3 regions of the Mesorhizobium sp. M6A.T.Ce.TU.016.01.1.1 genome follow, and region 3 is predicted to be linked to each of the others. Evidence: predicted binding sites of a transcription regulator. Region 3 holds the regulator's gene; each other region holds the start of a gene.
The links. The regulator LexA, encoded in region 3, represses DNA repair genes until DNA is damaged. The targets are predictions, from matches to a motif close to TGTTCNNNNTGTGTTCNG.
Positions count from the first base shown of each region.

Region 1: recA (recombinase RecA) is a predicted target of LexA. The motif match lies at 5,619-5,636, and genes of this name have one in related genera.
Region 2: EOC94_RS31765 (ATP-dependent helicase) is a predicted target of LexA. The motif match lies at 3,080-3,097, and genes of this name have one in related genera.

Region 1 is NZ_RZTJ01000005.1:360,136-370,520, reverse strand. It holds gene EOC94_RS13225 (glutathione S-transferase family protein) at 1-607, shown strand, start outside; gene EOC94_RS13220 (PhzF family phenazine biosynthesis protein) at 624-1,403, opposite strand; gene alaS (alanine--tRNA ligase) at 1,463-4,129, opposite strand; gene recA (recombinase RecA) at 4,398-5,495, opposite strand; gene EOC94_RS13205 (carbohydrate kinase family protein) at 5,770-6,708, shown strand; gene EOC94_RS13200 (TfoX/Sxy family protein) at 6,734-7,057, opposite strand; gene EOC94_RS13195 (GFA family protein) at 7,148-7,645, shown strand; gene sufA (Fe-S cluster assembly scaffold SufA) at 7,655-8,035, opposite strand; gene EOC94_RS13185 (SUF system Fe-S cluster assembly protein) at 8,129-8,521, opposite strand; gene EOC94_RS13180 (cysteine desulfurase) at 8,527-9,768, opposite strand; gene sufD (Fe-S cluster assembly protein SufD) at 9,821-10,385, opposite strand, start outside.
Region 2 is NZ_RZTJ01000037.1:14,411-24,431, reverse strand. It holds gene EOC94_RS31775 (DinB family protein) at 1-423, shown strand, start outside; gene EOC94_RS31770 (DUF982 domain-containing protein) at 524-826, opposite strand; gene EOC94_RS31765 (ATP-dependent helicase) at 984-3,065, opposite strand; gene EOC94_RS34260 (hypothetical protein) at 3,166-3,336, opposite strand; gene EOC94_RS34255 (hypothetical protein) at 3,468-3,641, shown strand; gene EOC94_RS31760 (ABC-F family ATP-binding cassette domain-containing protein) at 4,035-5,912, shown strand; gene EOC94_RS31755 (molybdopterin oxidoreductase family protein) at 5,961-8,069, shown strand; gene EOC94_RS31750 (DUF2270 domain-containing protein) at 8,127-8,825, shown strand; gene EOC94_RS31745 (DUF680 domain-containing protein) at 9,195-9,467, shown strand; gene EOC94_RS31740 (histidine phosphatase family protein) at 9,654-10,021, opposite strand, start outside.
Region 3 is NZ_RZTJ01000007.1:169,783-180,167, reverse strand. It holds gene trpD (anthranilate phosphoribosyltransferase) at 1-913, shown strand, start outside; gene trpC (indole-3-glycerol phosphate synthase TrpC) at 918-1,769, shown strand; gene moaC (cyclic pyranopterin monophosphate synthase MoaC) at 1,836-2,333, shown strand; gene glp (gephyrin-like molybdotransferase Glp) at 2,333-3,538, shown strand; gene lexA (transcriptional repressor LexA) at 3,643-4,380, shown strand; gene EOC94_RS16050 (ComEC/Rec2 family competence protein) at 4,374-6,818, opposite strand; gene gltX (glutamate--tRNA ligase) at 6,921-8,345, shown strand; gene gltA (citrate synthase) at 8,527-9,855, shown strand; gene lpxB (lipid-A-disaccharide synthase) at 9,910-10,385, opposite strand, start outside.

The sequences.
Region 1 (10,385 bases), on a different contig from region 3:
CGGGGCGGACTACAGCGTCTATGTGCGCATCGTCCGCCTCGTGCTCGAGGAAAAGGGCATCGACTATGAGCTTGTGCCGGTCGATGTCTTCGCGGCGGACGGTATTCCCCGCTGGTATTTCGGCCATCACCCGTTCGGTCGCATCCCTGCCTTCGAGCATGACGGGTTTCGGCTTTGCGAGACCAGCGCAATTGCCTGCTATGTCGACGAGGCTTTCGACGGACCGGCGCTGCAACCGGCTGATGCTCGACCCCGCGCAACCATGAACCAGATCATCGGCATGCTCGACGCCTATGCCTATCGGGCCATGGTCTGGGATGTTGCCGTCGAGCGGCTGGAGAAGACGGCGCCTGACGAGGCTTTGATCGCCGCCGGACTTCGGCAGGCGAGAACGGCATTACAGGCGCTCTCCTCGCTGAAAGCCGAGGGGCCATGGCTGTTGGGAGCGGAGCTGACGCTCGCCGACCTGCACGCCGCGCCAATCATCGGCTATTTCGTCAAGGTTGCCGAGGGTCAAAACCTGCTGGCGGAGTTTGCCGACATCCACGACTGGTGGACCCGCATAGCTCAGCGTCCAAGCTTTTCCCGAACTGAAAAGGCAGGCTGAGGCAAATGGCAGTTGTTCATTCGGGAAGGTAGATTTCCGCCTTCATGAAGGTTTTCGCACGACCTACGATCAGCACGCGATCTCCAGCCAGGTCGCATAGCAAATGCCCGCCGCGATGCGAGCATTGGAATGCCGACAGATGCGTCTTGCCGAGTTTTTCAGACCAGTAAGGCACCAGTGTCGCATGAGTGGAGCCAGTCACCGGATCCTCGGGAATGCCCGCCCCAGGCACGAAATAACGCGAGACGAAATCATGGGCTCGCCCAGGCGCGGTAATGACCAGGCCAAGAGGATGAAGGGTTCCGATCCTGAGCAGATCGGGAACGAATGACCGTATGGATGCCTCGTCGGCAAGCTCGACAAACAGATTTTCGAAATTGCGGAAGCTCGAAACCGTGCCCAGAGGAAATATCTCTTGCAGCGCCAGCGTTAACTCCCCGCCGAGCGGCTGCGGCGGAAAACATGGCAGATCGAGCTGGTAGGCGCCTTCCCGTTGCGAAACCCGTAGCTCACCCACCCGCGTGGCAAACGCCATGTCGCCAGGCACATTGTGTTCCGCGGCCAATACATGGGCGGTCGCAAGAGTAGCATGGCCACAGAAGTCGACTTCATGAACCGGCGTGAACCAGCGCAAATCCCAACTCTCGCCATTCGGCCGCGCAAACGCGGTTTCAGCAAGATTGTTCTCGTTTGCGATGGCCTGCATCACATCGTCCGATAGCCAGTCCGCCAAAATGAGAACGGCAGCAGGGTTGCCCTGGAAAGCCCGTTCGGCAAAGGCGTCGACTTGATACATGGTCAACGTTGCCACATCATCCCCGCTGCCACTTCGGCCTCGCCTGACTGGTGGAGGATTCACGCAGCTTCCAGCGCCGCCTTCACCGCAGCAATCGCTTCCTCGGCTTTCGAGGCATCCGGGCCGCCGGCCTGGGCCATGTCAGGCCGACCGCCGCCGCCCTGCCCGCCCAAGGCAGCGGATGCCACGCGCACCAGATCGACGGCGCTGAAGCGAGCGGTCAGATCGTCGGTGACACCGACCACGACGCTCGCCTTGTTGTCCTCGCCGGCGCCAACGAAGACCACGATGCCGGAGCCGAGCGACTTCTTGCCGGCATCGGCCAACGGCTTCAAATCTTTTGGCGAGACGCCGGACACCGCCTTGCCAAGGAAACCGATACCGGCAATGGTTTCGTTTTCCGCAGGCACACCGGATGGCGAGCGGTCGCCCAGCGCCAGCTTCTTGCGCGCCTCGGTCAGTTCCTTTTCGAGCTTCTTGCGCTCATCGAGCAGCGCCTCGACGCGGGCCGGCACGTCGGCCGGCGAAATCTTCAGCGTGGCAGCGACCGCCTTCAGCCGTTTGTCCTGCTCGTCGAGATGCTTTCTGGCCGCCTCTCCGGTCAACGCCTCGATACGGCGCACGCCGGCGGCGACAGCGCTGTCCGACACGACGCGCACCAGACCGATATCGCCGGTCGCCCTGACATGCGTGCCGCCGCAGAGCTCGACCGAATAGGGCCGGTTGGCCTTGGCGCCATGCAAGCCCGTTCCCATCGAAACGACGCGCACTTCGTCGCCATACTTCTCGCCGAACAGCGCCATGGCGCCCTCGGCGATGGCGTCGTCGACCGACATAAGGCGCGTCGACACCGGGCTGTTCTGGACGACGATCTCGTTGGCCATGCGCTCGACCTCTTCGAGCTCGTCCGGCGAAATCGGCTTGTTGTGCGAGATGTCGAAGCGCAGACGCTCGGGCGCGACCAGCGAGCCCTTCTGCGCGACATGAGTGCCGAGCACCTCGCGCAGCGCCTCATGGATCAGATGCGTCGCGGAATGGTTCGCGCGCAGCCTGGAGCGGCGCGCATGGTCGACCTTCAGCTCGACGGTTCCGCCCGTGTTGACCGTGCCGCTGATCACCTTGCCGAGATGCACGAAAAGCCCATCGGCCTTCTTCTGCGTATCGGAGATCTCGATCGAGAACCCTTCGCCTAAAATGAGGCCGGTGTCGCCCATCTGGCCGCCGGATTCGCCATAGAACGGCGTCTGGTTGACGACCACGGCAACGGCGTCGCCCTTGGCCGCGCTGTCAACGGTCTTGCCGTCCCTGACCAGCGCCTGGATGAGGCCTTCCGCCTGCTCGGTCTCGTAACCGAGGAACTCGGTGGCGCCGTTCTTCTCGCGCACCGGGAACCACACCGTTTCGGTCGCGGCCTCGCCGGAGCCAGCCCAGCTCTTGCGCGCCTCGGCCTTCTGCTGCTCCATCGCATTGGTGAAGCCGGCAAGATCGACCGAGATGTTGCGCTGACGCAGCGCGTCCTGCGTCAGATCGAGCGGAAAGCCATAGGTGTCGTAGAGCTTGAAGGCTGTCTCGCCATCCAGCATGTCGCCGGCGCCCAGTCTTTCCGTCGCCTCCGAAAGCAGGCCCAGGCCGCGCACCAGCGTCTTGCGGAAACGCGTTTCCTCAAGCTTCAGCGTCTCGGTGATCATCTGTTCGCCGCGCACCAGTTCCGGGTAGGCCTGGCCCATCTCGCGCACCAGCGCCGGCACCAGGCGCCACATCAGCGGATCGCGGGCACCGAGCAACTGTGCATGGCGCATGGCGCGGCGCATGATGCGACGAAGCACATAGCCGCGGCCTTCATTGGACGGCAGCACGCCGTCGGCCACCAGGAAGCAAGACGAACGCAAATGATCGGCGATGACGCGGAACGATCCGACGGTGTCCGCATCCGGACCGCGGCCGAGCGCGGACGACGCAGCGTCGACCAGGTGACGGAACAGGTCGGTCTCGAAGACGCTCTCCACCCCTTGCAGAATGGAGGCCATGCGCTCCAGGCCCATGCCGGTGTCGATCGACGGGCGCGGCAGGTCGATGCGCTCGTCCTTCGTCACCTGTTCATACTGCATGAACACCAGGTTCCAGAATTCGAGAAAACGGTCGCCGTCCTCCTCGGGGCTGCCGGGAGGCCCGCCCCAGATGTGCTCGCCACGGTCGATGAAGATCTCCGAGCACGGCCCACAAGGTCCGGTGTCGCCCATCGCCCAGAAATTGTCCGAGGTCGGAATGCGGATGATGCGATCGTCGGAAAAGCCGGCGATCTTCTTCCAGAAGGCGGCGGCCTCGTCATCGGTGTGATAGACGGTGACCAGCAGCTTGTCCTGCTTCAGCCCGAACTCCTTGGTGATCAGGTTCCAGGCAAGCTCGATAGCGCGTTCCTTGAAATAGTCGCCGAACGAGAAATTGCCGAGCATCTCGAAGAAGGTCAGGTGGCGGGCGGTGTAGCCGACATTGTCGAGGTCATTGTGCTTGCCGCCGGCGCGCACACTCTTCTGAGCCGTCGTGGCACGCGAATAAGGTCGCTTTTCCAGGCCTGTGAAGACGTTCTTGAACTGCACCATGCCGGCATTGGTGAACATCAGCGTCGGATCGTTGCGCGGCACCAGCGGGCTCGACGCGACGACCTCGTGACCCTCCTTGCGGAAATAGTCGAGGAATGTCGACCGGATCTCGTTAACGCCACTCATGAATAATACTGCCTTTTAACTTTTAGAGAGAGCCGTCGGCCCGGCCGACGGCAAATGGACATGGCCTTTTAGCCGCCGCGTTGCACCCTGTCCAGAAACACGGAATTGGGCCAATTTGCAGGGCTTGTCGGTCATCTCGGCGCCGCCGCTGAAACGCAAACCGCCGGCGCTAGGCCGGCGGTTCGAAACGCAACAATACAGAACTCGATTACATGAGCTGCAGGTGATGAGCGGGAATTATGGCCAAACTCCGGCCACCACCGAAGCCTCACATCGCGCCGGCTTCATCCTCGAAACCATCGTCGCCGCCTTCGGAACCACCATTCTCGAGGAATTTCTCCGCGATCAGCCCGGCATTCTGCCGCAGCGCCAATTCGATCTCGCGCGCCGTATCGGGATTGTCGCGCAGGAACAATTTGGCGTTCTCACGGCCCTGGCCGAGACGCTGCGAATTGTAGGAGAACCAGGCGCCCGACTTCTCGACCACGCCGGCTTTGACGCCAAGGTCGACCAGCTCGCCAGTCTTGGACACGCCCTCGCCATACATGATGTCGAATTCGACCACCTTGAAGGGCGGCGCCAGCTTGTTCTTGACGACCTTGACGCGGGTCTGGTTGCCGACGACCTCGTCGCGGTCTTTGACCGAGCCGATGCGGCGAATGTCGAGGCGGACCGAAGCATAGAATTTCAGCGCGTTGCCGCCGGTCGTGGTCTCGGGCGAACCGAACATGACGCCGATCTTCATGCGGATCTGGTTGATGAAGATGACCATGGTGTTGGAGCGCGAGATCGAGGCGGTCAGCTTGCGCAGCGCCTGGCTCATCAGGCGGGCCTGCAGGCCCGGCAGCGAATCGCCCATCTCGCCCTCAATTTCGGCGCGCGGCGTCAGCGCCGCGACCGAATCGACCACCAGCACGTCGATGGCGCCGGAACGCACCAGCGTGTCGCAGATCTCCAGCGCCTGCTCGCCGGTATCAGGCTGCGAGATCAGCAGGTTCTCGAGATCGACGCCGAGCTTGCGGGCATAGACCGGATCAAGCGCGTGCTCGGCATCGACGAAGGCGCAGATGCCGCCCTTCTTCTGGGCCTCGGCCACCGTGTGCAGCGCTAGCGTCGTCTTGCCCGAGCTTTCCGGCCCGTAGATCTCGACGATGCGGCCGCGCGGCAGACCGCCGACGCCAAGCGCGATGTCGAGGCCAAGCGAGCCGGTCGGCACCGTTTCGATCTCGACGACCTGCTCGTTTGCGCCGAGCCGCATGATCGAGCCCTTGCCGAAGGCACGCTCGATTTGCGACAGCGCCGCATCCAGAGCCTTTGATTTATCCACTGCTTTGTCCTCTACAAGCCGCAAAGAATTCTGAGCCATGATACATCACCCCTTGGTCGTCAATGAAGGCCGGACAATCCGTAATCCTTATTAATTTGTACCTTTTTTGTTCTCATTTGGCAAGGGGATGCAACCCATTGAAAAACAAAAAGTATCCGCATTTGTTCTTTTTTTGTTTCGCGCTTTCACGCCAAGATGTATCCCGCGTCTCCCGCAGGATCGTGCCGGCATCTTCCGAATCGCGCCTCCGGTTGCCGGGTTCCGCCGGACAACCTAGTCTTCACCTGGCAACAGCAATGGTCTTCTCGCCGGCATGATGAAGTCGCCGACAATCCTGGCCGTAGGCGGCGCCTATATAGATCGGCGCGGCCAGGTTTCGGGCGCCTTTGTGCCGGCAGCGTCGAATCCCGGCACGATGCGCGAGGCTGTCGGCGGCGCCGTCTTCAATGCGCTGCGCAGCGCCGTGCGCCGCGGCGTTTCCGGCTCGCTGCTTTCGGTGCGCGGCGGTGATGTTCTGGCCGATACGGTCTCGCGCGCCATCCATGCTGCCGGCATTGCCGATCTGTCCGCGGTGTTCCTCGATCGCGCGACGCCGAGCAACACGATGCTGGTCGACGGCGACGGTGCGCTGATCGTCGGCCTTGCCGACATGGCGCTCTACGATCTGGCGCTTGCCAAGCAGATCCGCCGCGCCAAGGTGCGCGAGGCGATCAGCACTGCCGATGCGATCCTGTGCGACGCAAACCTGCCATCGGCAGCACTTGAGCGGCTGGTGGCGCTTGCCGCCGGCAAGCCGGTTTTCGCCCTTGCCGTCTCACCGGCCAAGGCGGCGCGACTCGCGCCAATGCTCGGCAGTCTGGCGCTGGTCTTCATGAACCGGCGCGAGGCCATCGCACTCGCCGATGTGGGTATCGGTGCTGCGGAGCAAGATATCATCGACGGCCTGAGGCGCGCGGACCTCAAAGGCGGCGTCGTGACGGCGGATGACGGTCCGGTGCTGGGCTTCGACGAGGTCGGCGCCTTCTCGATCCTGCCGCCAGCCCCAGGAAAGGTGTCGGACAGCGCCGGCGATGCGCTGGCGGGTGCAACGGTGGCTGCCCTGCTCAACGGCCTGACACTACGTGCGGCGCTATGCGAAGGCGTTGCCGTGGCGATGCTTGCCAGCGAGGGTATGGGGCGTGCGCCGGCTTTTACGGCGGCGAGTTTTGCTGAGGCGCTGACCCTTGTGCCCGAGGCGCAGGACTTGGCATGAGGTGATGACCAGCGGGGAGGCAAGCCTACTTGCCGGCCCGCAGCCCCGCCTCATAGGCCCGGCGTGCCCAGACCGCCATCTCATCCGGATCATCGAAGGCACTGTCAGGGATGCTCCAGTATGGCATAGACACGAGTTTGCCATGCCTCGAGCCGGTATAGGTCCATTGCCGACAGCCGGCCGCTTCGAATTCCGGCGCGCTTTCCGCGTCGGCCTTCAGCAAAAGTTCACCGCGAAGGACGATCGCGACGATGACCCGGTCGAAGTAGATGCCCTTGCCGCCGAACAGCTTGCGGATGCTGACCGGGCCGAGGCCTTCGAAAAGTTCGGCAATGCGTTCATTGTCCATGCGTCGATCATGTCACCCGGATTTCTCCTTGTCATCGCCGCAACCAGCACCATCCTGACAAGTTGAGACCAATTTCGTCGGAGTTTTTTCATGCCGCTTCTGCTCAAAGGGTCCTGCCGGTGCAACGCTGTCCGTTTCGAGGTGGAAAGTCACACGCCGGTGCCGTTCATGCTTTGCTACTGCTCGATCTGTCGCAAGCAGCAAGGCGGCGGTGGCTTTGCCATCAATCTCGGTGCCGATTTCGATACGCTGAAAATCAAGGGCAAGCGCAATCTCGGCGTCTATCAAGCCGAGATCGAGGACGACGAGCATCCGCAATGCGAGATCTCGTCAGGCGAGCGGAATTTCTGCCGGAAATGCGGATCGGCACTGTGGCTCTACGATCCGACCTGGCCGGAACTGGTCCATCCCGTCGCCTCGGCGATCGACACAGACCTGCCGAAACCACCTGAAAAGGTGCATCTCATGCTGAAATACAAAGCGAACTGGGTCGAACCTGACGTCGGCAAGGGCGACAAGGTGTTCGACGTCTACCCGGAAGAGTCGATCGCCGACTGGCACAAACGAACAAAAATGTGGGTGGAGTGAGAAGCCCGATCAGGCCGAAGCGCGTGCCTCGGCCAGTGCCTTCAGATCGGCCGGCTTGAGCTCAACCGATTCGCCGCAACCGCAGGCCGAGCTCTGGTTCGGGTTGCGGAAGGTGAAGCCGGTGCGCAGCGTCGTCTGCTCGAAATCCATCTCGGTACCGAACAGGAAAAGCGCCGCCTCAGGCGCGACATAGACATGGGCGCCGTCGCGCTCGATATGATCGTCCTTGGTGTTCGGCTCGGTCACCAGGTCGACCGTATACTCCATGCCGGCGCAGCCGCCCTTCTTGATGCCGAGACGAATGCCATGCGCATTCTCACGGGTTGCGACGATCTCGCGCACCCGGTCAGCAGCCTTTTCGGTCATCGTGATGACGGCGAAGCGTCCCATCTTCTTCTTTCTCCATTGCGTGCAGGTTCAAGGCCTGCCGAATGATTCCTCACCTAAAATGGTGAAATTTTCTGCCCGGCGCAAGTATGCCCATTAATACCAGCCCACCGCGACCTGCGCCTCTTCCGACATGCGGTCGGGCGACCAGGGCGGATCGAAGGTCATGTTGACCTCGACGCCGGACACGCCTTCGACGGCGCCGACGGCATTCTCCACCCAGCCGGGCATTTCGCCGGCCACCGGGCAGCCGGGCGCGGTCAGCGTCATGTCGATCTTGACCGAGCGGTCGTCCTCGATGTCGATCTTGTAGACGAGGCCAAGCTCGTAGATGTCGGCCGGGATCTCCGGATCATAAACCGTCTTGAGCGCCGAGACGATGTCGTCGGTCAGCCGCGCCAGTTCGTCGGCGGGAATTGCCGAGGCGGAAACCACCTCATTGATTGCCGTTTCCGAAGTGGTCTCAGCGGTGCGGCCTGCATCATCCATGATCGTCACCCGAAGAACTTTCGCGCTTTTTCGAGCGCATCTGCCAAAGCGTCGACTTCGGCCCTGGTATTATACATGCCGAACGACGCCCTGCATGTGGAGGTTACGCCGAAGCGTTTCAACAGCGGCTGGGCGCAATGCGTGCCTGCGCGGACAGCAACGCCTTGCCTATCGATCACCATCGACACGTCGTGGGCATGAATGCCCTGAAGCTCGAAGGAGATGATGGCGCCCTTATCGGGCGCGTCGCCGAAGATGCGCAGCGAATTGATGGCCCGCAGCCGCTGATGCGCATAATCCTTCAAATCGGCCTCGTGCGCGGCGATGCGCTCGCGGCCGATCTTTTCCATGTATTCCAGCGCAGCGCCCAGCCCGATCGCCTGCACGATCGGCGGCGTGCCGGCCTCGAAGCGGTGCGGCGGATCGTTGTAGGTGACGATGTCTTGCGTCACCTCCTCGATCATCTCGCCGCCGCCCATGAATGGGCGCATGCGTTCCAGCATGTCCTTCTTGCCATAGAGCACGCCGATGCCCGAGGGCCCGTAGACTTTGTGGCCGGTGAAGACGAAGAAATCGCAGTCGAGATCCTGGACGTCGATCGGCATATGGACGGCGCTCTGGCTGCCGTCGACCAGCACCGGAATGCCGCGCGCGTGCGCGATACGGACGATCTCCTTGATCGGCGTCACCGTGCCCAACGCATTCGACATGTGCGTGATGGCGACGAGCTTGGTGCGATCGGTCAGCCGCTTCTCGAACTCTTCGATATGGAAGACGCCGAGATCGTCGACCGGCACCCAGACAAGCTTGGCACCCTGCCGCTCGCGGATGAAATGCCACGGCACGATGTTGGAATGGTGCTCCATGATCGAAAGGACTATTTCGTCGCCCTCGCCGATATTGGGCATGCCATAGCCGTAGGCGACAGTGTTGATCGCCGCGGTCGTGTTGGAAGTGAAGACGATGTTGTCGGTACTTGGCGCGTTGAGGAAACGGCGAACCGTCTCGCGCGCTTTCTCATAGGCATCGGTCGCGGCATTCGACAGGAAATGCAGCCCGCGATGGACGTTGGCGTATTCCTGGGAATAAGCGTGCTGGATGGTGTCGAGCACGATCTGCGGCTTCTGTGCCGAAGCGCCATTGTCGAGATAGACCAGCGGTTTGCCGTAGACTTCCCGCGACAGGATCGGGAAGTCGCGGCGGATCGCCTCGACGTCGTAGGGGATGTTTTCGACTTTCTGGTCCATCACAAGCTCTCTCGAGGCATCGCCTCATTCCGTCCAGCACCCCTCACCCACTTCACCCGTGCGTCGCGAACCAGCCGTCGAGCCTCGTTTCCAGCGCCTCGACAATCGCCTCGTCGTCCAGTTCCTCGATCACCTCGGCGACGAACGCCTTCACCAACAGGCCACGGGCCGACTTCTCGTCGATACCGCGCGCCATCAGGTAGAACAGATGGCTGTGGTCGATCTCGGTGACGGTCGCGCCATGGCCGCAGACGACGTCGTCGGCGAAGATCTCGAGCTCCGGCTTGGTCGAGAACTCGCCGTCGTCCGACAGAAGCAGCGTGTTGCAGGCCATCTTGGCGTTGGTCTTCTGCGCATATTGGTGGACGTTGATGCGCCCCTGGAAGACGCCGCGCGCTCTTCCCGTCACCACGTTGCGGATCACTTCCGTGGAAGCCGTGTGCGGCACGGCATGGTCGAGCACCATGGTCACGTCCGTATGGGTGTCGCCGGCAAGCAGGTTGATGCCGCGCAGCGTGAAATCGGCGCCTTCGCCTGTCGTCTTGACCACGATCTCCTGACGCACCAGCTTGCCGCCGGCATTCATCACGAACAGCGTCAGTTTGGAATTCTTGCCA
Region 2 (10,021 bases), on a different contig from region 3:
TTCCACCGCAATGTCGGTGCTTTCTTCGGCTCGATAATGGGCACGCTCAACCATGTTCTGACCGCCGACCGCATCTGGATGAGGCGGTTTACCGGCGAGGGCGACGCGCCGGCCAGGCTCGACACGATCCTGCACCGCGCCTTGCCGGGCTTGCGGCTGGCGCGCGAGGCCGAAGACAAGAGGATCATCGACTGGGTCGGGGCGTTGAGCGACAAGGCTTTGTCCGGCCGCTTCTCCTACATGACCGTCTCTGACATGCGCACCGTGTCGCAGAGATTGGCGCCGGCGCTCGATCATTTCTTCAACCACCAGACCCATCACCGCGGCCAGGCGCACACGATCCTAACCGTTCTGGGCCGGCCTTCGGTGTCACTCGACCTGACGCTGTTCCAGCGTAGCGACGAGGGGCGCGCCTACGCCTGATTTGGGATCATCCGGATCGATCATGATCGATTGAAAGTAAAACCCGTCGAAGATGTGCAGCATCTCGACGGGTCACGCTCGCAAGAGGCCTAGCCAGGCGTCAGGCGGCGTATCCGCCCTGGCCTCGGGCGACCGGCTTGACTGAGACCGCCGGCTGCGCCGAAGGCCAGAGAATGCCTGCCGTCACCGCGAGGGTGATCAAGGCATCGCGTGCCGCTTCCGGCGAGATCTCGCCGGCGCGTGCTGCCTCGCAGGCCTTCACCGCCGCGCCATAGCTCAGGCGTCGTCGCGATGGCGGGAACTCGGTCAGGAACTCATGCATGTCGAAGAGCGAAGCGATCATGCGCTTATGGCCGGCGCCGACGGTAACGGCGACCGGGGTGAAGGGCATCGTGTCGTGCATTCTGGCCTCTCGTATTGGGCGGAGGTGACGGCGGACGCCGCTCTCCGATCTGGGTCGGACGCCCAGAAACGCGGATTGCGGCATCAGGTTCCATGTTGCCGAGATTTGATTTTCGCCACCAAGCTCAGTGGCATGAGCGCCGTGCCGAAGAGGCGGCCTACTTCCACATGTCACGCATGCGGGCGCCGAGGTCGACGCGCACTTGCGGCTGGCGACGCGGATCGTCCTTGGCCTGGACGCTCGCCCATGATGTCTGTTCGAAGGCACCGAGGATCGAGGCTGGGATGAAGCGGGTGCGCGAGGCGTAAACGTGGCGATCGCCACGCGCCGCCTGGCCGTGGACGAAGAAGCGCTGCGGCATGACCAGATGCAGGCCGTCCTTGGCCCGCGTCATCGCCACGTAGAGCAGGCGGCGCTCCTCGTCGATATCCTCCTTCGAGCCGACGGCGAGGTCGATCGGGATGCAGCCGTCTACGGTGTTGAGCACGAAGACGTTCTTCCATTCCTGGCCCTTGGCCGAATGGATGGTCGACAGGATCAAATAGTCCTCGTCGCGATGCGGCGGTCCGGCCTCGTCGCTGGTTGCATCCGGCGGATCGAGCGTCAGCTCGGTGAGGAAACGCTCGCGCGAGGCATAGCCCGAGGCGATCTGCTCGAGCTGCAGAATATCGGCCCGGCGCGTCGTTGCGTCCTCGTGGATGCGGTCGAGATGCGGCTCATACCAGAGCCTGACCTGTTCGAGATCAACAGGCCATTTTCCCGACCCGGTGCGAAGCTGCGAGAACAGCGTGACGAAACCCTGCCAGTCGTCGGCGGCGCGTTGCGGCGGCCGGTAGCGCGCCAGACCCATCGCTTCGTCGAGCGACGTGGCCATGGTGTCGACGATCTGCGAAGCTGCCGAAGGGCCGATGCCGGGCAAGAGCTGCAGCACGCGAAAACCGGCGACGCGGTCGCGCGGGTTTTCGGCGAAGCGCAGCACCGCCAGCACGTCCTTGACATGGGCGGCGTCGAGGAATTTCAGCCCGCCGAATTTGACGAACGGGATGTTGCGGCGCGTCAACTCGATCTCCAGCGGCCCGCTGTGGTGCGAGGCGCGAAACAGCACGGCCTGCGCCTTCAGCGCCGTGCCGGCCTCGCGCTCGGTCAGGATCGCCTGGCAGACGTAACTCGCCTGCTCGGCCTCGTCGCGAACGCTGACCAGCTTCGGCTTTTCGGCCGATTTACGCTCCGTCCATAGGTTCTTGGTAAAGCGCTCCGAGGCCTCGCCGATCACCGCATTGGCGGCGGCCAGGACGGTCTCGGTCGAGCGGTAGTTGCGCTCAAGCATGACGATCTCGGCCGGCCGCGCGAACTGTTTTGGGAAGTCGAGGATGTTGCGCACTTCCGCCGCGCGAAACGAGTAGATCGACTGCGCATCGTCGCCGACCACCGTCAGCCCGGATCCGTCCGGCTTGAGTGCCGTGAGGATCGAGGCCTGCAGCCGGTTGGTGTCCTGGTATTCGTCGACCAGAACATGGTCGAAGCGCCCACCCAGATGCGCCGATATCTCCGGCTCGCCCCCCATCTGCGCCCAGTAGAGCAGCAGGTCGTCGTAATCGAGCACGTTCTGCGCCTGCTTGGCCTCGACATATCGGGCGAACAGCGCCTTAAGCTGTTCTGCCCACCCCGCGCACCAGGGAAACACCGAACCCAGAACCTCGCCAAGCGGCGCCTGCGCGTTGACGGCGCGCGAATAGATCGCCAGGCACGTGCCCTTGGTCGGGAAACGGCCTTCCGTCTTCGAGAAGCCGAGTTCGTGCCGGGCGAGGTTCATCAGGTCGGCCGAATCCTCGCGGTCGTGGATGGTGAAGGCCGGATCGAGGCCGATCTCCAGCGCGTGGTCGCGCAGCAGCCTGGCGCCGATGCCGTGAAACGTGCCGGCCCAGGTGAGAGCATCGGTGATAACTGAAGCGTCCCGGCCGAGCACCTCGCCGGCGATGCGCTCGACCCGCTTGGCGAGTTCCGATGCGGCGCGACGCGAAAACGTCATCAAAAGGATGCGCCTGGGATCGGCGCCTCTGACGATCAGATGCGCAACGCGATGCGCCAGCGTGCTGGTCTTGCCGGAGCCGGCGCCGGCGATTACCAGCAACGGGCCAGCGACCTTGCCGTCGCCATGCTCGACGGCAAGGCACTGCTCGGCATTCAGCTTCGCGAGATAGGCAGGCCGGAAGGTCGAATCACGGGCAGCGAGGTTCATTGCCCATCAAGCATCGTTTCTGCTTTGTTCGCAACGGTTTCGACGTGAGAGTTGCGATCGACGCGCCGACCCTATTGACGCACCAGCCGATGAATTCGATCTAGCGCTCTGGCTCTACGCCCATCGCCGCCGACTGCCGCCGCAGCGACTTGTCGTCTTCGGGAGGTGGCAGCAACAGCGGATCGAAGTCGTCGGGCACTTCGTCGATGATTTCCCTGACTATGCGGTAGGCCACGTAGACGGCGGCCCCTGCTATGAGCAGACGGATCATGATTTTCTCCATTGGTGTGGACCAACCGAAGAGGCGGCTTTTTGTTCCCCCGTTCTCCAAACGCCCCGAGCTCTGCCTGAGCGTGCAACCAAATCGGCACCGTCTCGTTTGCCCGGTGACAGGAGGTTGCGATGAATAAGCTCTCAATCTTGCTGGCTTTAGCCGCAGCCCTGGCTGTGGCGGCTTGCGACAACAATATCCCGCCGACGAAGGCCCCCGGCACCGTCGATCAAAACCCGCAGGTCGACCCTGCACCCAAATCGATGTCAGGCGGTGATCAACCCGGCACACCGCCGGCACAGTGAACGCTGTGGGAAAAAATGGCCGGCGCCGCTTGGGAGGAGATGGCGCCGGCCAGGCGGGTATCAGGTCCGCCGCACACCTAGACATAGCTGAGTCTTGCCCTTGCGTCATGGTGCGATCGCTGAAGACGACCGCGTTGCACGGGCAATTAACTGACAAATGCGCAATTTTCGGATGCGAGTAGTCGATGCTCGCCAGGCGACGCGCCGTCGCTGCAGGTTCCCGGCCCAATTCAGAGTCGGCCCTCTGATCCGGCGAGGCCGGCGATTGGATCGATCGTCTTCCCCTCCCGCGGCATCAGGCAACCTGCCGCCGCCGGCCATTTTCATGCCTTATGCAACCAACCGGCGCTCAAGGTCTTGCGAAGCGCCGACGTCCCGTGCAAAAGCGCGGCCATGCTGATCATTAACGACCTTTCGCTCCGTATGGCCGGACGCCTGCTTCTCGACCATGCCTCGCTGACCTTGCCGGCCGGCAGCAAGGCAGGGCTTGTCGGCCGTAACGGCACCGGCAAGACCACCTTGTTCAAGGCGATCACCGGCGATCTCGCCTCCGAGACCGGCTCGATCAGCCTGCCGAAGAACACGCGCATCGGCCAGGTGGCGCAGGAAGCGCCCGGCACCGAGGAGCCGCTGATCGAGATCGTGCTCAAGGCCGACCTTGAACGCTCCGCATTGCTCGAAGAAGAAAAGACGGCGACCGATCCGCACCGCATCGCCGACATCCACATGCGGCTGGCCGACATCGACGCGCATTCGGCCGAGTCGCGCGCCGCCACCATCCTCGCCGGCCTCGGCTTTGATGACGACGCCCAGCGGCGGCCGGCCTCGTCCTTCTCCGGCGGCTGGCGCATGCGGGTGGCGCTGGCGGCAGTGCTGTTTGCCGAGCCCGATCTGCTGCTGCTCGACGAGCCGACCAACTATCTCGACCTCGAAGGCACGCTGTGGCTGGAAAACTACGTGTCGAAATATCCGCACACCGTGCTTCTGATCTCGCACGACCGCGACCTGCTTAACCGCGCCGTCAACTCGATCGTCCATCTCGACCAGAAGAAGCTGACCTTCTGGCGCGGCGGTTACGACCAGTTCGAGCGCCAATACACCGAGCAGCGCGAGCTCCAGGAGAAGGGCAGGGTCAAGCAGGAAGCCGCGCGCAAGCACATGGAGTCCTTCGTCGAGCGCTTCCGGGCCAAGGCCTCTAAGGCGAGACAAGCGCAGTCGCGTATCAAGGCGCTGGAGAAGATGAAGCCGATCGCCGCGATTGTGAACGACAACGTGCGGCCGTTCTCCTTCCCCGAGCCGGTGAAGACCGTGGCCTCGCCGATCATTGCGCTGAACAATGTGAATGTCGGCTATGTCGAGGGTGAGCCGATCCTGAAGAAGATGACGCTGCGCATCGATGCCGACGACCGCATCGCGCTGCTCGGCGCCAACGGCAACGGCAAGTCGACCTTTGCCAAATTGCTGTCGGGCCGGCTGAAGCAGGAGAGCGGCACCATGACGGTGGCGCCCGGCCTGAAAGTGGCGATCTTTGCCCAGCATCAGCTCGACGACCTCCGACCGAACGAAAACGCCTATGAGCATGTCCGCCGGCTGATGCCGGAAGCACCGGAATCGAAGGTGCGCGGCCGTGTCGCCCAGTTCGGCCTGACCACCGAGAAGATGAACACCGCCGCCAAGGACCTGTCCGGCGGCGAGAAGGCGCGGCTCTTGATGGGCTTGTCGGCCTTCGAAGGACCAAACCTGTTCATCCTCGACGAACCGACCAACCATCTTGATATCGACAGCCGTGAATCGCTGATCCATGCGCTGAACGAATTTCCCGGCGCCGTCATCCTGATTTCGCACGACCGCCATCTGCTCGAGGCGACGGCCGACCGGCTGTGGCTGGTCAAGGACGGCGCGGTCAATCCCTATGACGGCGATCTCGAGGACTACAAGACGCTGGTCACCGGCGTGTCCGGCGACCGCCGCGGCAAGCGCGAGGCCGAAAAAGCCTCGAAGGCCGACCGTCGCCGCGACGCGGCGGCACGCCGCGCGGCCTTCGAGCCGCTGGCCAAGGAGATCCGCGCCACAGAAGCGCTGATGGACCGCATCCGCAAGCGCATCGACTTGATCGAGGACGAGCTCGCCAATCCGGCGGTCTATGAAAAAGACCCGTCGACGGCGACACAGCTGGCCAAGGAGCGCTCGCAGCTTGCCCAGACGTTGGCCGCCCACGAAGAAAAATGGCTGTCGATGTCGGCGGAATACGAGGAAGGCACGGCGGAGTAGCGCCATCTGGCCCTACACGCCGCTGCCATATACGGCTAGTTTGGCCCTATGAATCAACACGCCAAGCTCAGAATCGGCCATTCGGCCTGTCCGCATGATTGCCCGTCGACCTGCGCGCTCGAGGTCGAGCTGCTCGACAGCAGGCGCATTGGTCGCGTCCATGGCGCCAAGGCCAACAGCTACACATCAGGCGTCATCTGCGCCAAGGTCGCCCGCTATGCCGACCGCGTCCATCACCCCGACCGCCTGCTGAAGCCGCTGATCCGCGCCGGCGCCAAGGGTGAGGGCCTTTGGAAGGAAGCGAGCTGGGAGGCGGCACTCGACCTCGTCGCCGAAAAGTTCATCGCGGCCGAGGCAAAATACGGCTCGGAGACGGTCTGGCCCTATTACTATGCCGGCACGATGGGGTTGGTGCAGCGCGACGGCATCGAGCGGCTCAGGCACGCCAAGAAATATTCCGGCTTCTTCGGTTCGATCTGCACCAACCTGGCCTGGACCGGCTGGATGATGGGCGCCGGCGCGTTGCGCGGTCCCGACCCGCGCGAGATGGCCAAGTCCGACTGCGTGGTGATCTGGGGCACCAATGCAGTGGTCACCCAGGTCAACGTCATGACCCACGCGATCAAGGCGCGCAAGGAACGCGGCGCGAAAATCGTCGTCATCGACGTCTACGAGAACGCGACGATGAAACAGGCCGATCTCGGCCTGGTGCTGAAGCCCGGCACCGACGGCGCACTGGCCTGCGCAGTGATGCATGTGCTGTTTCGTGACGGCATGGCCGACCGCGCCTATTTGGAAAAATACACCGACGACCCGCACGGTCTGGAAGCGCATCTTCAGACGAGGACGCCGCAATGGGCGGCTGGTATCACCGGGCTTTCCGTCGACGAGATCGAGGCATTCGCCCATCTCGTCGGCACGACGAAGAAAACCTATTTCCGCCTCGGCTACGGCTTCTCGCGCCAGCGCAACGGCTCGGTCAACATGCATGCCGCGGCCTCGATCGCCGCGGTCACCGGCTGCTGGCAGTATGAGGGCGGCGGCGCGTTCCATTCCAATTCGGGCATCTTCAAGCTGAACCAGGAACTGCTGGAAGGCACGCGGATGCGCGATCCCGCGATCCGCCATCTCGACCATTCGCGCATCGGCCCCGTGCTGACCGGCGCTGAGGATGCGCTCTATGGCGGCCCGCCGGTGACGGCGCTGCTGATCCAGAACACCAATCCGGTCAATGTCGCGCCGGAGCAGCGGCTGGTGAAGCAGGGTTTTCTGCGCGACGACCTATTTTCCTGCGTGCACGAGCAATTCATGACTGACACCGCAAAACTTGCCGATGTCGTGCTGCCGGCGACGATGTTCCTCGAGCATGATGACGTCTACAAGGGCGGCGGTAACCAGCATATCACGCTCGGTCCGAAGCTGATCGACCCGCCGGAAGGGCCGCGCACCAACCATTTCGTCATCGAGGAGCTCGGTAAAAGGCTGGGCGTTGGCGAAAAGCCTGGCTTCGGCATGACCGAGCAACAGCATATCGACATCATCCTGGGCAAGCGGGGCCTGGGCAGTTTTTCGAGCCTCAGGGACGAAAAATGGGTCGATTTGCAGCCGGATTTCGAGGCGGCGCATTTCATCAACGGCTTCGGCCACGCGGACGGAAAATTCCGCTTCCGCGCCGACTGGACCGGTCAGGCGGCGCCCAACCGGCCGCCGAAAAGCATGGGCCTGTTCGGGCCGGTGGCAAGCCTGCCGGAATTTCCCGACCATATCGACCTGATCGAGGTGGCGGATGCGGCGCATCCGTTCCGGCTGACCACCTCGCCGGCGCGCAATTTCCTCAACTCGACGTTTTCGGAGACGCCGGTGTCGAAGGCCAAGGAGGGCCGGCCGGAACTGCTTTTGCATCCGGACGATGCGGCAGCTTATGGGCTGGCCAACGGCGATCGCGTCGAGATCGGCAATGCGCGCGGCGAAGTCGTGCTGCACGCAAGATTGTTCGATGGCCTCAAGCGCGGCGTCGTAGTGGCCGAGGGCATATGGCCGAACAGCGCCCATGAGCGGGGCGAGGGCATCAACGTGCTAACCGGCGCCGACGCGCCAGCGCCCTATGGCGGTGCGGCTTTTCACGACAACAAGGTCTGGCTGCGCTCGGCCAATTGAAGCGTCGGAACGATATATCCCTCCAGCCGTTTTTGCGTGGCGGTCGGAGGCATGGAGATGGCAGATGTGTCGGCAGCGCCGGACCCCATTGGAAGAACGCTTTCGCCCGGCGAACTCGTAACCACGATGTCACACTTTCATCGCGCCGAAATTCTACGCATGACGGGGTGGCGCGACCGCCTGGACCGGACGAGCAATTGGGCGATAACGGTCGTCGCGGCGATGCTGTCCGTCTCGCTTTCGACGGCTAGCGCGCATCACGGCGTGCTGCTTTTTGCCATGCTGCTTGTCCTGTTGCTGCTGTGGATAGAAGCGCGGCGATATCGCTTCTTCGACGTTTACCGGGCCCGCGTGCGCCAGTTCGAACGGCACTATTTCGCGCAGATATTCTCGCCGCAGCCGGACTTTGCGTCCGATTGGCTATTGATCGTCGGCGAAAGCCTGCGCGCTCCAAAATTCCTCATTTCGCAACGAGCGGCGTTGGCGCGTCGTCTGCGTCGAAACTACATCCACATGCTGCTGATCCTGCTGATGGCCTGGATCCTCAAACTGTCGACACCCAGTCTTCTAACGGAGGGTGTCCGCATCGGCTTCGTCGGTTCGGTGCGCGAGGCCGTCACCGGCGCTGCCCTGGGGCCCATTCCCGGCGTGGTCATCGTCGTGCTGGTCGCCGCCCTCTATGCCGGCCTGCTGGTCACTGCCTTCCTGGCTGCTGGCGACGATGGCGAACTCTCCTTTGGTGACGTGCACGTCTAAGGCGGCAACGCAAAGCCGGTAGCTCTGCGAAATTTCGTTTGCGCATCAGTGGAGGAATCGAACCGATCGGTTCGTTTCTGTTGACGCATCGTGCAGGACCGGGTGAACGCCGGCTCAGCAAATGCCTGCGCCTCGCGGCAGGCAAATTCGCATAACAAATTGAAAAGAATGCAAAAGATTGTGGCGAAGGAAGCCTTTTGGCGGATTTCAAGCACCCGATTCCGGGCTTAGCCGGAACATCTTCGTGATTGGAAATCGCGGCACTGCCAACCCACCTCACACTAGTCCGAACGACGCGAGATCCTCCCAAGGCACGCCACTAGACGGACAACAACACTGAAAACATGGAAATACTGGAGTACCTGAAAAATGACCAAGATTGCTCTTACCGCCGCTGCCGTCCTCATTGCTACAGGCAGCGCCTTTGCCGGCAGCGACCACTATGGTTCGGACGGCGTCAACCAGCCGGCTGCGCCGGTTGGCAATGCGCCTGTTGGAAATGTCGACAACACGCTCACGGGTTCGATCCGCAAGCTGCTCCCGACCGAGCATAATGCCGTCAACACCGATACGACGCGCCAGTCCGGCTCGGATCAGTCCGTCGCGCCTCAATCTGGCCGGGGCAACTGGGGCCGCCGCTAAGTCCTCAAGCTCCGGAACTCAAAGAGCGGCGGGTTTGGCCCGCCGCTCTTGCTTTTGCATATCGAGTCACCGTCAGCAGCGCCGCCCTTTTTGGGACGCACAAATGACGCTTTGATTTTTGCGCATGATCCTTTCCGAACTGAAAGTCAGCGCAGCAAAAATCGATTCCGATTTTCGGGCCATGCGCTAGCGCAGATCCTTCGGCCAAACGCAGTGTGTCAGCCGCGCCTCGTCGAGGGCCAGCCGTGCCCAGTCGCCGTCAAAAACGAAGCGGGCAAGCGCCGCCGTCGGAAATTTTTCTTCAAGCCTTTTGAGTGCCGCGGCATCCGATCCGGCGCCGGCAAGCCGGCGCGCGAATTCCTCCAGACCGGGATTGTGGCCAATCACCAGAAGGGTGCTTGTTACAGCATTTGCCTGCCGTACCTTGGCGAGAACGTCTGCCGCACTGGCCTCGTAGAGCGCCTGAACAAATTTGGCCGGCGTTTTCGCCGGCAATTCCGCCGAGACCAGCCGCCATGTGTCGCGGCTGCGCAGCGCTGGAGATACCAGCGCCA
Region 3 (10,385 bases):
CGCTACGCCCGGCCAGATCGGCGGCTTCCTGATGGCGCTGCGGGTGCGCGGCGAGACGGTGAGCGAGATTTCCGGCGCCGTCGCCACGATGCGCGCCAAGATGCTGCGTGTCGATGCGCCCGCTGACGCCATCGACATCGTCGGCACCGGCGGCGACAATTCGCACAGCGTCAACATCTCGACCGCTTCCGCCTTCGTCGTCGCCGCTTGTGGCGTGCCGGTGGCTAAGCACGGCAATCGCGGACTGTCCTCGCAGACCGGCGCCGCCGACGTGCTGACCGCGCTCGGCGTCAAGATCGATATCCCGCCGGAAACGATCAGCCGCTGCATCCACGATGCAGGCGTCGGCTTCATGTTCGCGCCGGCGCATCATCCGGCGATGAAGCATGTCGGCCCGACCCGCGTCGAGCTCGGCACCCGCACCATCTTCAACCTGCTTGGCCCGCTCTCCAATCCGGCTGGTGTCAGCAGGCAGATGGTTGGCGTCTTCTTGCCGGAATGGATCATGCCGGTGGCCGAGACGCTGAAGGCATTGGGCGCCGAACACGCCTGGGTCGCCCATGGCGACGGCTATGACGAAATCACCACCACTGGCGAAACCCAAGTGGCCGAGCTGGTCGGCGGTGAGATCCGCAGCTTTACGCTAACCCCGGAAGCAGTCGGGCTGAAGCGGCACACCAAGGACGAGTTGCGCGGCGGCGACGCCGCCTATAACGCCCAGGCGCTGCGCGACATGCTGGGCGGCGCCGCCGGCGCCTTTCGTGATACGGTGCTGATGAACGCCGGCGCCGGACTGGTGGTGGCTGGCAAGGCGACGATGCTTGCCGACGGCATGGCGACGGCGGCGCACGCCATCGACAGCGGCCGGGCGCTGCAAGTGCTCGACCGGCTGGTCGAGATTTCGAACGGATAGAGCCGTGTCTGATATCCTGCGCAAGATCGAAGCCTACAAGCGCGACGAGATCGCGGCGGCGAAGGCGCGCGTGCCGCTCGCCGAGATCAAGGCGCGGGCGAAAGACACCGATGCGCCGCGCGGCTTTCTCTCGGCCCTTGAAGCCAAGCGCAAATCCGGCAGCTTCGCGCTGATCGCCGAGATCAAGAAGGCGAGCCCTTCCAAGGGGCTGATCCGAGCCGATTTCGATCCGCCGGCACTGGCCAGGGCCTATGCGAAAGGTGGCGCCGCCTGCCTCTCGGTGCTGACCGACGCGCCGTCCTTCCAGGGCGCGCCTGAATTCCTCACCGATGCGCGCAGCGCCGTGACATTGCCCGCCTTGCGCAAGGATTTTCTGTTCGAGCCTTATCAGGTGTTCGAAGCCCGTGCGTGGGGCGCTGACGCCATTCTGATCATCATGGCGAGCGTCGATGACGCCGTGGCCAGGGAGCTCGAAATGACGGCTTTCGAGCTCGGCATGGACGCGCTGGTCGAGGTGCATGACGAAGCCGAGACGGAACGCGCGCTGAAACTGTCGTCACGGCTGATCGGCATCAACAACCGCAACCTCCGGACGTTCGAAACCAGTCTCGATACTTCGGAGCGGCTCGCGACGATGGTGCCGGCGGACCGCCTGCTGGTCAGCGAGAGCGGTATTTTCTCGCACGAAGATTGCCGCAGGCTTGATAAAAGCGACATCGGCACCTTCCTCGTCGGCGAGAGTCTGATGCGGCAACAGGACGTGGCCGCCGCAACGCACCTGCTTTTGACCGGCAAGGCGCCGGCCCATGCATCGGCCCGAAAATCGGAATCGGTTTTCGGAGAGCACGATGCATAGATTCAAAGTGTTAGAGCGTACTATGTGCGTCCAAACGGACGCACGTCGCTCTAAGGCCGTCTGACGATGACGGCTGCCCTCACCCATCTTGGCGCGAAAGGCGAAGCCAATATGGTCGATGTCGGCGACAAGGCGGAAACGACCCGCACGGCGATCGCCGAAGGTCTTGTCTCGATGCGGCCAGAAACGCTGAAGATGATCCTCGACGGCGATGCCAAGAAAGGCGACGTGCTGGGCACGGCGCGCATCGCCGGCATCATGGCGGCCAAGAGGACGCATGAGCTGATCCCGCTCTGTCACCCGCTGCTGTTGACCAAGATATCCGTCGACATCGAACCGGACGCGACGCTGCCCGGCCTGAAGGTCACGGCGCTGGCCCGCGTCACCGGCAAGACCGGCGTCGAGATGGAGGCGCTGACCGCCGTCTCGGTCGCTTGCCTGACCATCTACGATATGGCTAAGGCGGTCGACCGCGCCATGGTGATCTCCGGCATCAGGCTGGTGGAAAAGACCGGCGGCAAATCCGGCGACTACAAAGTAGACGCCCAAGAGGCAGGCCAATAATGGCGCTGCTTCCGGTTGCCGACGCGCTCGAGCGCCTGCTTGAAGATGCTGCGCCCTTGCAAGCTGAAAGCGTCACCCTGATGGACGCCGCCGACCGGATACTGGCGGAGCCGCTCGCGGCGCTCCGCACCCAGCCGCCCTTCAACGCGTCCGCCATGGACGGCTATGCAGTGCGGGCCGAGGATGTCGCCTCCGTGCCGGCAACACTTGCGGTGATCGGCATGGCGCCGGCCGGACGCGGCTTTGCCGGAACAGTCGGCCCGGCGCAGGCCGTGCGCATCTTCACCGGCGCGCCGCTTCCCGCAGGCGCTGACACCATCGTCATCCAGGAGAATGTCCGCGACCTCGGCGGCGGCAGCATCGAAGTGACCGCGTCGACAGTTGAAGGCCGCAACATCCGCCGCCTCGGGCTCGATTTCTCGAAGGGCGACGTTCTGCTGGAGAAAGGCCGCCTGCTTGATCCGGCGGCGTTGTCGCTGGCGGCGTCGGCCAACCATCCGCAGGTCAGCGTGGTGAAACGGCCGCTGGTCGCCATCATCGCCACCGGCGACGAATTGCTGCCGCCAGGCAGCGACCTTGGCCCGGACCAGATCATCTCGTCCAACGCCTATGGCGTCGCTGCCGCGGCCCGCTCGGCCGGCGCCAGCGCGCTCGACCTCGGCATCGCCCCCGACCGCAAAGAGGCGATTGCCGCGCTGGTGAAAAAGGCGGTTAACGCAGGGGCTGACGTCATCGTCACGCTGGGCGGCGCCTCGGTCGGCGACCACGACCTCGTCCACGACGTGTTGACCGGCGAAGGCATGACGCTCGATTTCTGGAAGATCGCCATGCGGCCCGGCAAGCCGCTGATGTTCGGCCGGCTGGGCGACATCCGCTGCATCGGCCTGCCCGGCAATCCGGTGGCGAGCCTGGTCTGCACGCAGCTCTTCCTGAAGCCGCTGCTTGCGCGGCTTGGCGGACGCGCCTACCGGCAGGACATGCGTCAGGCGCGGCTCGGTGCCGCCATGGCGGCCAACGATATCAGGCAGGACTATGTACGCGCCGTGGTGAAGGAAGACGCGGGCACGCTCAAGGCGACGCCGTTCGGCATCCAGGATTCCTCGATGCTCAGAATGCTGGCCGACGCCAACGGGCTGATCGTGCGCGAGCCATTCGCTCCCCCCGCCGCGACAGGTGCCGCCTGCAGCGTGCTGATGCTACGCTGAACAAAACGTCAACGCATTCATTAAACTTTAAACAGTTGCGGAACACAACTGGAACAGATAGTGTTTGTTCTGGGTTTGTTTTTCTGATTCTGTCGGGGGTCGCGATGCTGACACGCAAACAACATGAGCTGCTGATGTTCATCCACGAGCGGCTGAAGGAAAGCGGCATTCCGCCCTCGTTTGACGAGATGAAGGAAGCGCTCGATCTCGCGTCCAAATCGGGAATCCATCGGTTGATCACGGCGCTGGAGGAACGCGGCTTCATTCGCCGGCTGCCCAACCGCGCCCGCGCGCTGGAAGTGCTGCGCCTGCCCGATTCGATCGCGCCCGGCCTCAATGCGGCGCGCAAATTTTCGCCGAGCGTCATTCAGGGCAGCCTTGGGCAGGGCAGCCTCGGCCGACAGATCAAGCCGGCGCCGTCTCGCATGCCTGCGGCCGGCAATGACGACGACGTCATTGCCACTGTCTCCATCCCGGTGATGGGCCGCATCGCTGCCGGTGTGCCGATCGATGCCATCCAGCACCAGACGCATTCGATCTCGGTGCCACCGGACATGATCACAGGCGGCGCGCACTACGCGCTGGAGGTCAAGGGTGATTCGATGATCGAGGCCGGCATCTTCGACGGCGACACGGTCATCATTCGCAACGCCGACACCGCCCAGCCTGGCGAGATCATTGTCGCCCTGGTCGACGAGGAGGAAGCGACGCTGAAGCGGTTCCGCCGCAAGGGCGCCTCGATCGCCCTGGAAGCCGCCAACCCGGCCTATGAGACGCGCATCTTCGGGCCGGACCGGGTCAAGGTGCAAGGCAAGCTCGTCGGATTGATCCGACGTTACTGAACGGCAGCTTTCTTGGGTTTCTCAGGCTTACGGTATGGCGGCAGGCCCCTCGCCTCGCGCGAAAATCTCCGCTGCTCATGCCAAGGCCTATATGGCTGTTTGACGGCAAAACGGATTTCTGCGCGCGTCGTCGCCGATAGCGGATCGAAAAAGACGGCGGCACTGCCCATGCGAGCGAGCTGCCGTTTGGTCACGACGAGGACCAGCGGGTTGCGGCAGGGATTATAATAGGCCGTGGCATCGTCGATGACGATCAAGTCCGCAAAGGCACAGGCTGGCCGCGCGATTTTGCGGTCGTCGGCGAGCGCGATGATCGCGCCGGACGGATGCCGGGCGAGGCACAGGCCGGCAGTGCAATAGAAAGGCGCTCCCGGCGGCAGGTCGGCCGGGTCGGCGATGTCGAACCGCACGTCTCCTTTTTCGAACGTCTCCGGCTCGACAATGGTCGCTGAAGTCAGCGCATGTTTCCAGTTGTCGGTGGTGAATTCGTTCGAGCGCACCCGGTTGACGGCAAGTTCGCCGCCGCCGATCGGCAGCGCCACCAGATGCGCATCCTCCGAGATCAGCACGTCGGGGGTTCGCGTCTCGGAAATCGTCAGCAGGCCGGCAAGCGCAAAGGGAAGTGCCGCAAGCCGCAACCATGTCGTCGCCATCGTGGCGATGACCAGGGCGACCGTCACCAGCAGAACCGACTGCAACGAAATCAGCCCGACTGCATCGACCGGCGAACGTTCGGAGATCCATCCCGATATTGCAATCATGGCCGTCAGCCCCTTGCCCATCATGTCGAGGAAAGGTCCGTCGAAGCCGAAAGGCATTGCCAAGGCGCTGACGACCGCCAGGAACATGACGACCGTGACGATCGGCATGACGGCCAGATTGGCAAACAGACTGAGCGGCGAGACGCGCTGGAAGTGCCAGATGGCGAAGAGCGCGGTGGCGCTCCCGGCAATGATGGAGGTCATGGCGATGGTGCCTGTTCCAGCGACGAGCTTCCGCGTGACGAAAGCGGCCGGTGACCGTCGTTGTGGCGGCGCCGTGGCCTTGTCGGCACGATAGTCGGACCAGCCGGCATAGGCGCCCACGAGAGCCGCGGTCGCGGCGAAGGACATCTGGAAGCTTGGGCCGACCACCTCGTGCGGCGACACGACGATGACGGCGATGGCTGAAATCGTAAGATTGCGCATGGTGAGCGCAGCCCGGTCGAACAGCACGGCGACAAGCATTACCGCCAGCATGATGAAGCTGCGCTCAGCCGCGACCACGATGCCGGAAAAAATGAGATAGGCAGCGATGGAAAGGAGTGCGGCTGCAGCCGCATATTTTTTGACCGGCCGGCGCGACGAAAAATCGGGAAACAGCGCAAAGGCGCCGCGCAGCAATCCCATGATGGTGCCGGCGACAAGCGCCATGTGCAGGCCGGAAATGGAGATGATGTGGTAGATGCCGGTGCGCCGCATCGATTCGTTGATCTCTTCGGGGATGCCGGTACGCACGCCGACGATCAGCGCAGCGGCAATCTCCCCCTCGGCGCCACCGATGCTGTCCCTGATATGGTCGGCGATGGTTTCACGCGCCTTTTCGATCGACGAAGAAAGGCGCGCTGCTAACGGTGCATCTTCGGAAGCGACGATCTTCGGATTGCCGAGGAAAAAGCCACTGGCGCCGATACCGGCGAAATAGCTGTCAAAGGAGAAGTCATAGCTGTCGGGCCGAACCGGGCCAGTCGGAGGCAAAAGCCTTGCATAGCCGGTTGCCACCGAGCCTGCGGTCATCTCAGCGGGAATTTTGCGTGCCGAAACCCTGACACGTTCCGGTGCATAACGCAGTGTCGGCCGGGCGGTCGATATCACGTCGAGGGTCAGCCTGATCCGGCCGTTCGCCATCTGGTCGAGCCTGACGACGCGGCCGGTGAGTTGGGTCTGGATTACCGAACCGAGCATCTGCGTTCCCGCGCGCCAGGTTTCAACCTTGGCGGCGAGCACACCGAGCGCGCACAGCAACGCTGCCATGAAACACAAATGTGTTTTGCGCCATGACCGCGTGACCGCTGCGCACAATGCCGTGAGGACCACCACGGCAATGGGCTGCGGAAAGTCCGGTTCCACGGCAAGCGAGAAATAGACGATCACTCCGGATGCCAGGAAAACCGGCACCAGCAGGAAGGCGACGCCGCGGTCGAGCTCCATGCCCGCCGCCGAAACCACGCTGTTGCGGATAGCGGATAGTGAAAGACAGCGGAAATGAACGACAGGCCCGGGTATTGGAGCCGGTATTGGCGCGGAGCGGTCCGGCGAGAGAGGCTGGATGCCGGGGTGCGACGCAGGCAGCGAAACGGGTAGCGGCTCGACGGGAGAAACGTCGGCAAACAGCGATCGTTCGCTGACGCTCGCGATCGCGCCCTCGCTCTCGTCCACGCCGCGGCCTGGTCCAGCCATCGGGTCTGCCCCTTGCGCCCTTGACCTCCTATGCTACATGAACGCGCGACGCGCGAAAGTCCGCGCAACCACATCGGTTTCCTGCACTTACCCGAGAGTTCCATGTCCGACAAGGTCGTCACCCGTTTTGCCCCGTCGCCCACCGGCTTCCTGCATATTGGCGGGGCCCGGACGGCGCTGTTCAACTGGCTGTATTCGAAACACACCGGCGGCAAGATGCTGCTGCGCATTGAAGACACCGATCGTGAGCGTTCGACCGATGCGGCAACCGCCGCCATTCTCGAGGGGCTCTCCTGGCTCGGCCTCACCTGGGACGGCGAGCCGGTATCGCAGTTCGAACGCGCGCCGCGCCACCGCGCTGTCGCCGAGGAGCTGGTACGCCTCGGCAAGGCCTATTACTGCTATGCGACGCCGGCTGAGCTGGAGGCGATGCGTGAGAGCGCGCGGGCCAAGGGGCTGCCTCCCCGCTATGACGGCCGCTGGCGCGATCGCGACCCGTCGGAGGCGCCGGCCGGCGCCAAGGGCGCCATCCGCATCAAGGCGCCGGCCGACGGCGAGACGGTGGTGCATGACCTCGTGCAGGGCGATGTCCGCTTTCCCAACAAGGATCTCGACGATTTCATCATCCTGCGCTCGGACGGCAATCCGACCTATATGCATGCCGTCGTCGTCGACGACCATGACATGGGCATCACCCACATCATCCGCGGCGACGACCATCTGACCAATGCCGCCCGCCAGATGGTGATCTATCGAGCCATGGGCTGGGACGTGCCGTCGATGTCGCATATCCCGCTGATCCATGGCGCCGACGGCGCCAAGCTGTCGAAGCGGCACGGGGCCCTCGGCGTCGAAGCCTATCGTGCCATGGGCTATCTGCCCGAGGCACTGCTCAACTACCTAGCGCGGCTCGGCTGGAGCCACGGCGACGACGAGATCATGTCGATCGCCGACATGATTGCGTGGTTCGACATCGGCGACGTCAACAAGGGAGCCGCCCGCTTCGACTTCGCCAAGCTCGAGGCGCTGAACGGCGTGCACATGCGCCGCATGAACGACGCCGAATTGCTCGATATCTTCATCGCCACCTTGCCCTATCTCGAAGGCGGCCCGGCGATCGCCGCGCGCCTCGACGACACGCGCAAGGCGCAGTTGCTTGCCGCCCTGCCCGGCCTGAAGGAGCGCGCCAAGACGCTGGTTGAGTTGGCCGACGGTGCCGCCTTCCTGTTTGCCGAGCGCCCGCTGCCGATCGACGAGAAGGCGGCTGCATTGCTCGGCGGTGAGGCGCGCGAGATCCTGCGGGGCGCGCACGTGGCGCTGAAGACGATTTCAGGCGACTGGACGGCCGAAGCGGCGGAAGCCGCGATCCGCGAATATGCGCTGGCCGGCGGCCATAAGCTCGGCGCCGTGGCCCAACCTTTGCGTGCCGCGCTCACCGGCAAGAGCACCTCGCCCGGCGTGTTCGACGTGCTTGCCGTGCTTGGTCGCGAGGAAAGCCTGGCGCGCGTCGCGGATCAAATCGATTAGCAAAACTGGCCCAAGAAGATTGGCATTGAAAGGTGGGTTTCGCAGTGCAACATTAGGTCTTGGCCCAATTTGGCACGCAAATCCAATTGCGGGCGCAAACGCGCGGACTCCGATCCTTTCGACGTGTTGCGTTGCAGATATTTCGCCTTTGCCGGCATGAGAAAACCAAAAGGAGTTTGCAATGTCCGAAGCTGCGACAAAAATGGAATTTGGCGGCAAAACCCAGGCGTCGACTGCAAAACTTGAGTTCGGTGGCAAAACTCACGAACTCAAGGTGCGAAGCGGCTCGGTCGGACCTGATGTCATCGATATCGGCTCGCTTTACAGCACCACCGGGGCCTTCACCTACGATCCCGGCTTCACGTCGACGGCAAGCTGCGAGTCGGAGATCACTTTCATCGACGGCGATGCCGGCATCCTTTTGCATCGCGGCTATCCCATCGACCAGCTGGCCGAGCATGGCGACTTCCTCGAAGTCTGCTATCTCTTGCTCTACGGCGAATTGCCGACCAAGGCGCAGAAGGACGATTTCGACTACCGGGTGACGCGCCACACCATGGTGCATGAGCAGATGTCGCGCTTCTTCACCGGCTTTCGCCGCGACGCGCACCCGATGGCGGTGATGTGCGGCGTGGTCGGCGCGCTGTCGGCCTTCTATCACGATTCCACCGACATCTCGGACCCGTATCAGCGCATGGTCGCATCGATGCGGCTGATCGCGAAAATGCCGACGATCGCGGCGATGGCCTACAAATATCACATCGGCCAGCCCTTCATTTACCCGAAGAACGAGCTGAATTTCGCGGCCAACTTCCTGCATATGTGCTTTGCCGTGCCATGCGAGGAATACAAGATCAACCCGGTGCTGGCCCGTGCGATGGAGCGCATCTTTATCCTGCACGCCGATCACGAGCAGAACGCCTCGACATCAACCGTCCGCCTCGCCGGCTCGTCGGGCGCCAATCCGTTTGCCTGCATCGCAGCCGGCATCGCCTGCCTGTGGGGACCGGCCCATGGCGGCGCCAACGAGGCGGCCTTGAACATGCTGGGCGAGATCGGCCATGTCGACCACATCCCGGAATTCATCGCCCGCGCCAAGGACAAGAACGACCCGTTCCGGCTGATGGGTTTCGGCCACCGCGTCTACAAGAACTACGATCCGCGTGCCAAGATCATGCAGAAGACGGCACATGAGGTTCTGGGCGAACTCGGCATCAAGGACGATCCGCTGCTCGACATCGCCATGGAGCTGGAAAAGATCGCGCTGACCGACTCCTATTTCATTGAGAAGAAGCTCTATCCGAACGTCGATTTCTATTCCGGCATCACGCTGAAGGCGCTGGGCTTCCCCACCACCATGTTCACGGTGCTGTTCGCAGTCGCCCGCACCGTCGGCTGGATCGCGCAGTGGAAAGAGATGATCGAGGATCCGCACCAGAAGATCGGCCGCCCGCGCCAGCTCTATACAGGTGCGCCGGAACGCGACTACGTGCCGATTGCGAAGCGGTGAAAAGAAAAAGTGAGTAGTGAGTAGTAAATAGGAATTTTCTTCACTACTCACTACTCACCCCTTGATGTACTTCATCACGACCCCCGCTGCGATGTCGCCCGAAGGTCTGTCGACGGCCATGCGTCTGGCCACCTCGGCAAAACCGTCCTTCTGCCATGCGCGATAGGGGGTGTCGGAAAACAGCGCCTCCAACTGCCGCGCCAGATAATGCGGCCGCACATATTCGTTGTAGTTTTCCGGCACGAGGGGGCGGTCGGCGATGAGATTTGGCAAGGCGGCGCTCCATACGGTGATCAGGCGCTGGGCCATCCGCATGACCGGATCGAGCCGGTAGCAGGAGATCATCGGCACACCCGACAGCGCCAACTCCAGCGACACCGTTCCCGATGCGATCAGCGCCGCATCGGCCTTGCCGAAGGCCTGCCATTTGCGCTCGGGATCAAGGATGATCTCCGGCTTCTCGTCCCAGCTTGCGACCGAAGCCCTGACCAGGTCGGCGACATGCGGCACAGTCGGCAACAGCAGGCGCA